Regions from separate parts of the Pantoea sp. PGP6 genome, predicted to be linked through region 1. Evidence: predicted binding sites of a transcription regulator. Region 1 holds the regulator's gene; each other region holds the start of a gene.
What was found. Region 1 encodes CRP, which controls carbon source genes, mostly activating them, when cyclic AMP is high. Its sites were predicted from a motif close to ATGTGANNNNNNTCACAT; they were not measured.
Positions count from the first base shown of each region.

Region 1 (3,283 bases):
TTTCCAGCGCGTCATGGGCGTTTTGCCGCAATAAGCCACTCTGCCACTGCGGCCACAGCCACAACATTCCGCCAAAGGCGATCAGGCACCCCATCAGCGTATCCATCAGGCGCGGCAGCAGGAACTGCGCCCCATTCAGCGACAGCAACTGCAGCGAGTAAACCGCCGTCACCGTAAAGCCGATCATCGACCAGCCGTAAAACTGGCGGGTAAACCGGTAGCTGATAAAGGTGATCACCAGCATGATCAGCAGCACCAGCGACTCCGGCACCGCCAGGCGTAAGGTAGCAGCCGCAATCACCAGGCCGGCAAAGGTGCCCAGCGCCCGGTGCTGGATGCGAACGCGGGTGGCGCTGTAGCCGTTCTGGCTGACGAACATAATGGTCATCAGAATCCAGTACGGTTTAGGGATGTTAAAAAACAGCGCCAGCGCGCTGCCCAGCATCAGCATCACCGCAAAGCGCCCGGCAGTGCGCAGTGCCGACGAACGCCAGGACAGATAGCTGCGCAGCGCCGGCAGAAGCGGCAGACGGCGCTGACGATCGGCCATCAGGTCACGTTGATAGAGCGGTTTTTGGGTGCGCAGCACCCGCGCAATCCGATTGAAGTGGTAGAGACAGAAATTTCCCACCGGATTGTCAGGATGCTGGCGGGCGATTTTTTCCAGCGCGCTGAGCTGCTTCTCCATGCCAAAACGATCCGGCAACTGGTGATAGAGAATGTTATCCGCCAGCACCCGTAAGCGGGCCGAAATAGTCTGGGCGTTCCAGCGGATCACCGCTTCGGCATGGCTCTGCTCCACCAGTTTCTGCACCTCTTCCGGCTGATGCAGGCTGACCGAGATGTGCTCCTGCAGGTCCAGCGCCACCTGAAAGGCGCGGGTCAGCCGCTTATGGCTGTGATCCCGGCTGGCGGAAAGCATGTGCATCTGCTGGTAACAGGTGGTGATCATATCGACCACTTTTTGCTGACGCGCCAGCAGCGGCGGCAGGGCCTTTTCCGGATCGGTCAGCTGAGTCAGCAGGGTATATTTGGCGTCGCAATAGTTGGCCAGCTCACGGTAGATCAGGCTCAGGCTTTCACGCATCGGCTGCTCTTTCCACAGCCAGAACCAGAACCAGTTAAACAGCCCATACCATAGCGTGCCGCCGATATAGAGCAGCGGCGGCACATAGATCGGCATACGGCCAATCAGGCTCAGCGTGAAGATGGCGGCGATCAGGGTGCCGGGCAGCAGACGGCCGTGCAGCGGGCTGATTTCGCCGGTGACCCCCAGCAGCAACGGCAAGGCGAACAGAATCAGCGGCAGCGGAATGGCGTGCTGCGTCAGCCACTGAATCAGAAAGCTGCCGAGCGCAAACAGGCTGCCGCCGACAATCAGGCGTTTGAAGAAGCGTTTATGCGGGGTATCCAGACCGGCGATATTGCAACAGGCGGGAACTAACGAGAACAGCAGACCTTTTTGCAGGTCGCCAGCCAGCCAGCCCAGCGCCACTGGCAGACAGAGCACCAGGGTTTGCCGCAAGGCGTAATTGACTTCAGGATGGTAAATAATTCGACGCCACATCGGCCCAACACAAACAATAACGGCGCGATGTTGCCATCACGCCGTGGGTGACAGGAATTAGCGGGTGCCGTAAACGACGATGGTTTTGCCGTGTGCAGAGATCAGGTTCTGATCTTCCAGCATCTTCAAAATACGGCCCACGGTTTCACGTGAACAACCAACGATTTGGCCAATTTCCTGACGAGTAATTTTAATTTGCATGCCGTCGGGATGCGTCATGGCGTCTGGCTGCTTCGCCAGGTTAAGCAGAGTCTGAGCAATGCGTCCGGTCACATCGAGGAAAGCGAGATTACCCACTTTTTCCGACGTAACCTGCAGGCGACGCGCCATCTGCGACGACAGTCGCATCAGGATATCCGGGTTAACCTGGATCAGCTGACGGAATTTCTTGTAAGAAATCTCCGCCACTTCGCACGCGGTTTTGGCACGTACCCAGGCGCTGCGCTCCTGACCTTCTTCGAACAGGCCAAGCTCGCCAATGAAATCGCCCTGATTCAGGTAAGAAAGAATCATCTCTTTGCCTTCTTCATCTTTGATCAGAACCGCAACGGAACCTTTCACGATGTAGTAAAGCGTTTCAGCTTTTTCACCTTGGTGAATCAGCGTACTTTTGGATGGATACTTGTGAATATGGCAATGGGACAGGAACCATTCGAGTGTAGGGTCTGTTTGCGGTTTGCCGAGAACCATTCGCTATTATCCTCTGTTGTAATCGTGCCCAAAATACAGGGGGCAGTTTCCCTGTCAGGCGATGAAAGCTTCAAGCGTTTCCCTTACAGGAAATTATTCGGGCTGCATTCGGCGCAGTGCGCATCATTCTTCCCGGCTTCGCCATCGGGTGACGAAAAATATTTTCAGCACTGTTTGTAGCACAGCTTTTGCCGACTGTCTTCTGTTGTCTCGCTTCAGCTAACGGCGGATTTCTCTGGATTGCTGTTTACCAGGCGAAAGCGTACTCTGACGGCAAAACCGCATATTCTGGAGCGAAAATCATGCAGGCAAGAGTGAAATGGGTAGAAGGGCTGACATTCCTCGGTGAGTCGTCATCCGGACATCAGGTATTAATGGATGGCAATTCGGGTGATAAAGCGCCCAGCCCAATGGAGATGGTGCTGATGGCGGCGGGCGGATGCAGCGCCATCGACGTGGTTTCAATTCTGCAAAAAGGTCGCAACGATGTGGCTGATTGTGAAGTAAAACTGACCTCAGAACGTCGTGAAGAGGCGCCGCGAATCTTTACGCACATCAACCTGCACTTTATCGTGAGCGGCAAAGCGCTACAGGATAAGGCGGTCTCACGCGCGGTGGATCTTTCTGCTGAAAAATATTGCTCGGTCGCCATCATGCTGGGCAAAGGGGTTACCATCACCCACAGCTATGAAGTGATCGAACTGTAGTAGCCGCAAGGGTCATTGCAGACCTGCTAACTTCACTTCCAGTATCTGATGCAGGTTGCTTTAAGACTGTGCCTGGGCAGGGAATCCGTTTTGATACTGTGCCTGCGCAGGGAACCGGGTCAGATCGGAAAGTCGTTTAAGCCAATCCCTGGCCGCTCGGCCTGCGCGATTACGCACCTCATCCCTGAGGCGCGCCCGTAGCCGGGCCAACGCTTTGCGTTGTTCAAAAACGCTCCCGGCGTTTTTATCCGGGCGGCGGGACGCTTTCCTCTTCTGACCCGGTTCCCAGCGTGTTGAACTTATCTATTGCTGCCAGATT
Region 1 covers NZ_JBQBMA010000001.1:426,629-429,911, forward strand. The annotation lists gene ACLIBF_RS01950 (YccS/YhfK family putative transporter) at 1-1,567, opposite strand, end outside; gene crp (cAMP-activated global transcriptional regulator CRP) at 1,625-2,257, opposite strand; gene ACLIBF_RS01960 (OsmC family protein) at 2,560-2,964, shown strand.

Region 2 (3,283 bases), 3.1 Mb from region 1:
AAAGGAACTTCGCGCTAAAACATTTATCTCAACACCGACCACAGCAATGGTCTGAACAGTTATCCTCAAGAGAAACCAAAAATGAAAAAAAAGAGTTTAATGTTAAGTGCGCTGGCCCTGAGCCTGAGTATGGCCCTGGCGCCCGTCACGGTTTCCGCTGCGCAAACCGCCTCTTCTGATAGTCAGCAACTGCCGAGCCTGGCACCGATGCTGGAGAAGGTGATGCCGTCAGTGGTCAGTATCAGCGTTGAAGGCACCACCACGGTGAAAACGCCGCGTATGCCGCAGCAGTTCCAGCAATTCTTTGGTGATAACTCGCCTTTCTGTCAGGATGGCTCGCCGTTCCAGAGTTCACCGATGTGCCAGAGCGGCGACGGCTCTGCTGGCGGCGCGCCGGCACCAAATACCCAGCAGGAAAAATTCCGTGCGCTGGGATCGGGCGTGGTGATCAATGCTGAAAAAGGCTATGTGGTGACCAACAACCACGTAGTGAATAACGCCACTAAAATTCAGGTCCAGCTGAGCGATGGCCGCCGCTATGACGCCAAAGTGATCGGTAAAGATCCCAGCTCCGACATTGCGTTGATCCAGCTGCAGGACGCTAAAAACCTCACGGCGGTGAAACTGGCCGACTCTGACAATCTGCGGGTCGGTGACTACACCGTGGCGATCGGTAACCCGTATGGCCTGGGTGAAACAGTCACTTCAGGTATCGTCTCCGCGCTGGGTCGTAGCGGCCTGAATGTGGAAAACTACGAGAACTTTATCCAGACGGACGCGGCGATTAACCGCGGTAACTCCGGTGGCGCGCTGGTTAACCTTAACGGTGAACTGATCGGCATCAACACCGCGATTCTGGCACCGGATGGCGGCAACATCGGTATCGGCTTTGCTATCCCGAGCAACATGGTGAAAAACCTGACGGCGCAGATGGTGGAGTTTGGTCAGGTTAAACGCGGTGAACTGGGTGTGATGGGCACCGAGCTTAACTCTGAGCTGGCGAAAGCGATGAAGGTCGATGCACAGCGCGGAGCCTTTGTCAGCCAGGTACTGCCAGGTTCGGCGGCGGCGAAAGCCGGTATCAAAGCGGGCGATGTGGTGGTGTCGATGAACGGCAAACCGCTGACCAGCTTTGCTGCGCTGCGTGCTGAAGTCGGTTCATTGCCGATTGGCACCACCCTGAAACTGGGTCTGCTGCGTGATGGCAAACCGCTGGATGTGTCGGTTCAGCTGCAGCAGAGCAGCCAGGCGAAAGTCCAGTCGGCCACCATCTACACCGGCATTGAAGGGGCCGATCTCAGCAATAGCGACGCTGGCGATAAAGGGGTTCGCGTGGATAACGTCAAAGCGGGCAGCGCTGCCGCTCGTATCGGCCTGAAAAAAGGCGACGTGATTCAGGGCGTGAACCAGCAGCCGGTGACCAACCTGGGCGAACTGCGTAAAATCCTTGATTCCAAACCGTCGGTGCTGGCGCTGAACGTCAAGCGCGGCGACAGCAACATCTACCTGCTGATGCAGTAAGCGGCAAGGCATTGCTATCAGGCGGACTTCGGTCCGCCTTTTTTATTGCCTCAATTCGTGCCGGTCAGAGTGTGATGCTGACCGCAAATTCACTAAATGCCCACCTGGCTCTGTGCAGTTGCACAATGTTCTGGCCGCCTTGCATGCGTATTCTATCTCTCCCCCTCTTTTTCAGGAGTAATGGATGGCTACCTATCATCTTGATGCCCGGCTGGCGCAGGATATCGTGGCGCGCACCATGAAAATTATTGACAGCAATGTCAACGTGATGGATGCGCGCGGCCGGATTATTGGCAGCGGCGATCGCGAGCGCATTGGGGAATTGCACGAAGGCGCGCTGCTGGTGCTCTCTCAGGGGCGGGTAGTGGACATTGATGAAGCGGTGGCGAAACATCTGCACGGGGTGCGGCCCGGCATTAATCTGCCGCTGCGGATAGACGGCGATATTGTCGGGGTCATCGGCCTGACCGGTGAGCCGCTGGCGCTGCGGCATTATGGTGAGCTGGTCTGTATGACGGCGGAGATGATGCTGGAGCAGGCGCGACTGCTGCATATGCTGGCGCAGGACAGCCGTCTGCGCGAAGAGCTGGTGCTGAATCTGATTCGCAGCGATACCCTGTCGCCGCAGCTGACCGAATGGGCGCAGCGGCTCGGCATCGATCTTAATCAGCCGCGCGTGGTGGCCGTGGTTGAGGTCGATAGCGGCCAGCTGGGCGTCGATAGCGCAATGTCAGAGTTGCAGCAGCTGCAAACGTTGCTGATCACGCCGGAGCGCGACAACCTGATCGCCATTGTTTCGCTGACCGAAATGGTGGTGCTGAAGCCGGCGCTGAATGGGCACGGCCGTTACGATCAGGAGGATCATCGTCGGCGGGTCGAGCAGTTATTACAGCGAATGAAAGAGAGCGGCCATCTGCGGATGCGGATTGCGCTGGGAAACTTTTTCACCGGCCCCGGCAGTATTGCGCGTTCCTATCGTACCGCCCGCACCACCATGATGGTTGGCAAACAGCGTATGCCCGAGGTGCGCAGCTATTTTTATCAGGATCTGGTGCTGCCGGTACTGCTCGACAGTCTGCGTGGCGGCTGGCAGGCCAATGAACTGGCGCGGCCACTGGCGAAACTCAAGAGTATGGATAACAACGGTTTGCTGCGGCGAACGCTGATCGCCTGGTTCACCCATAATGTGCAGCCGAGCGCGACTGCGCGTGCGCTGTTTATTCACCGTAATACGCTGGAGTATCGGCTGAACCGGATTTCGGAGTTAACCGGGCTGAATCTCGGGCACTTTGACGATCGGCTGCTGCTCTATGTGGCGCTGCAGCTGGATGAGCAGGGATGAGCGGGGCGGTAACGCCGACATAAAAAAGGCCAGCAGAGCTGGCCTTTTTCGTCACTGACAGCCGATTAACGACCGTTGCGGGTCAGTTTTTCGAGGTCAGATTCGATTTCGGTAATTTTGTGTGACACTACGCTTTCCAGGTGGCGCAGGTCATCAAGAATTTTACGTTTCAGATCCACTTCAACCTGGTCGCGCTGGCAAATCTGGTCCAGCTCGTCAATCACGTAACGCAGATTCGGGCTGATTTCCTGTACTTCTTTGTAGCCCTGGGTAGCGTGATCGGCCACCACTGTTTTACGCTGACGCGGGTATTTGAATTTCACGCTTTTCGCGAAAAACTCGCCTTTATCTTTGCGGAAGTAGATCTTCAGAATATCGTTATTGGCTTCCTGACGCAGGCTGTAACGATCAATATCATCC
Region 2 covers NZ_JBQBMA010000001.1:3,526,922-3,530,204, reverse strand. The annotation lists gene degP (serine endoprotease DegP) at 82-1,521, shown strand; gene ACLIBF_RS17265 (CdaR family transcriptional regulator) at 1,706-2,863, shown strand; gene ACLIBF_RS17260 (DUF3461 family protein) at 2,929-3,283, opposite strand, start outside.
Region 2: ACLIBF_RS17265 (CdaR family transcriptional regulator) is a predicted target of CRP. The motif match lies at 1,591-1,608, and genes of this name have one in related genera.

Region 3 (3,283 bases), 1.5 Mb from region 1:
AGACATAACGCAATTTTACACCGTTGTTGCTGCAAGTTTTTCATCCCAGTCATGCGAAAGCGCCAACCTTTTATTAAGTATCCCGATAGGCTTAAGCAAAAAGCGTTCTCACTTTGGGCTGTCGGAGAAAAAATTTTACGTTGCGCCAAAAATTATCAGAAGCAGCGGAAGGGTGCCAAAGCAAAATAGCTAAAATGTTAACTAATTCTCTTTTATCATGAGAAGTCAGGCAGCGGAAGTGTTAATTTTTGTCCTGAAAATATCTTATCGATATGAAAAATAGAGATTTTAGATAAAAACAGACTTTCTGCAGCTCTGCCGAAGGGATAAAAACGCTTTTTTGGCAATTATACCGGGGATACGCCATCAGACGCGATGAATGCGCGCCGGCTGGGAGCAGAGGCGCGATTTGTCAGGCTAAGCGAGAATTAGAAAGCAGATTATCATGTGAAAATTGTGACATTGCTGCGGCCAACAAGCGGCAAATTCCGGCCAGCAGTAATGAAAGTGATAATCTGCTGAATCTATTAAGCGGGATGAATAATTGCATGTTTATGGTGCAGGTTTTTCGGGCTTTGCACCATAATGATTCACGACTTCGCTTCGACCCCTGAATTAAGTGGGGAATTTAATTGAGTAAACCGGGGAAAATAGATTTCATTCCGGTCACCACGAACTCAATGCCCAGCGCCATCAGCAACAGCCCCATAATACGGGTGATCACGTTAATACCGGTCTGGCCTAACACCCGCACCATTAAAGGTGCAGCCCGAAACAACAGCCAGCAGCAGAAGGCAAAAAGCGCAATCGCCAGGCTGAATCCCAGCAGATTGACCCAGCTGTGATAGCGCGTGCTCCAGACAATGGTCGAACTGATGGCACCGGGTCCGGCCATCAGCGGCAGTGCCAGCGGTACCACCCCGACACTTTCACGAATCGCGGTCTCTGATTTTTCCTGTTTGTTCTGCTTATCTTCGCCCAGCTTACCGCTGATCATCGACATGGCGATGGTCACTACCAGAATTCCCCCGGCAATGCGGAAGGAGTCGATAGAGATACCGAAAATATGCAGAATCGCATCACCGAGAAACAGTGAGGTCCACAGAATGATGGCGACCGCGAGGTTGGCCGTCAGGTTGGTTTTATTACGCTCAGCAGCCCCCTGATAGCGGGTCATGCTGATAAACACCGGAATAATGCCTACCGGATTGACCAGCGCAAAAAGCCCGACAAAAAATTTTATATAACCTGATAAATCTAACAGCGCAGGGTTCACGACAGACTCCGTACCACAGGGGAGGAAAACGCGCCTAATGTAAGGGAAAAAGCGCCCTGACGCCAGATGCGCGGACAGCTATTTATTCTGCCGATCAGCGCCCGATTTAGCGCATTTCGCCAGACATTAAAATGCAGCTGGTTTTAGCCGCTATGAGCCTGGCCTTAAGAGGCGTAAGCGGTTTCGACAAGCGGGTGCCGAAAAGTGCGGCTGAAAGGAGTCAGCTTGCGTTCAAATTGATCTGTATCAAAATTGCCCTACCTCAAACCAGGTAATCTTTTCGCAACGGAAGTATTAGCAGCATCAGGGTACATAACGCTGATGCCAGAACAGACTAGTTTAGTAAACATTTGAAAATCCTGGCGTTCTGGCCCAATCCAACGCGCCAGCCAGGCGGGACTATACTCAGGACGCAGGATTGTTTACTAAAAAAGTTTAACTTCCTTCAGGAGAACACCATGGCCGTTACTAATGTCGCTGAACTTAATGCACTGGTCGAACGTGTAAAAAAAGCCCAGCGTGAATACGCCAACTTTTCCCAACAACAGGTTGACGCTATTTTCCGTGCTGCCGCGCTTGCCGCCGCAGATGCCCGAATTCCTCTCGCTAAGATGGCCGTTGCTGAATCCGGCATGGGCATCGTCGAAGATAAAGTGATCAAAAATCATTTTGCTTCTGAATATATCTACAACGCTTACAAAGATGAAAAAACCTGCGGTGTGCTGGCAACCGACGACACCTTCGGTACTATCACTATCGCTGAACCGATTGGCCTGATTTGCGGCATCGTGCCGACCACCAACCCAACCTCTACCGCCATCTTCAAAGCTCTGATCAGTCTTAAAACCCGTAACGGAATTATCTTCTCTCCACACCCACGTGCTAAAGACGCCACCAACAAAGCGGCAGATATCGTGCTGCAGGCAGCGATTGCAGCCGGTGCGCCGAAAGATATTATCGGCTGGATTGACGCGCCTTCGGTTGAGCTGTCTAACCAGTTAATGCATCACCCTGACATCAACCTGATTCTGGCAACCGGCGGACCAGGCATGGTGAAAGCCGCTTACAGCTCAGGTAAACCTGCTATCGGTGTGGGTGCCGGTAATACGCCGGTAGTGATTGATGAAACGGCTGACGTTAAACGCGCCGTAGCGTCTATCCTGATGTCAAAAACCTTCGATAACGGCGTGATTTGTGCCTCTGAGCAGTCAGTGATTGTGGTGGATTCTGCTTATGACGCAGTGCGCGAACGCTTTGCCAGCCATGGCGGTTATATGCTGCAGGGCGCTGAGCTGAACGCGGTACAGAATATCATTCTGAAAAATGGTGGCCTGAATGCGGCGATTGTTGGTCAGCCAGCGTTTAAAATTGCTGAGATGGCGGGCATCACCGTTCCTCCGAGCACCAAAATTCTGATTGGTGAAGTGCAGCTGGTGGATGAGTCTGAGCCGTTCGCTCACGAAAAACTCTCCCCGACTCTCGCGATGTATCGGGCAAAAGATTTCCAGGATGCCGTCGATAAAGCGGAAAAACTGGTGGCGATGGGCGGTATCGGACACACCTCCTGCCTGTATACCGACCAGGATAACCAGACCGAGCGCGTTCACTACTTCGGCGACAAAATGAAAACCGCGCGTATTCTGATCAATACTCCGGCTTCACAGGGCGGTATCGGTGACCTCTACAACTTTAAACTGGCGCCTTCTCTGACGCTGGGTTGTGGTTCATGGGGGGGTAACTCCATCTCTGAAAACGTTGGCCCGAAACACCTGATCAATACCAAAACTGTCGCCAAGCGAGCTGAAAATATGTTGTGGCATAAACTTCCTAAATCCATCTACTTCCGTCGCGGTTCTCTGCCAATTGCACTGGAAGAAGTGGCTTCGGATGGCGCCAAACGTGCGTTCATCGTCACTGACCGCTTCCTGTTTAACAACGGTTATGCTGACCAGGTGACCCGCGTGCTGAAAGCACACGGCGTTGAAACAGAGGTGTTCTTTGAAGTTG
Region 3 covers NZ_JBQBMA010000001.1:1,971,566-1,974,848, reverse strand. The annotation lists gene ACLIBF_RS09320 (ABC transporter substrate-binding protein) at 1-44, opposite strand, end outside; gene ACLIBF_RS09315 (YchE family NAAT transporter) at 629-1,276, opposite strand; gene adhE (bifunctional acetaldehyde-CoA/alcohol dehydrogenase) at 1,735-3,283, shown strand, end outside.
Region 3: adhE (bifunctional acetaldehyde-CoA/alcohol dehydrogenase) is a predicted target of CRP. The motif match lies at 1,511-1,528, and genes of this name have one in related genera.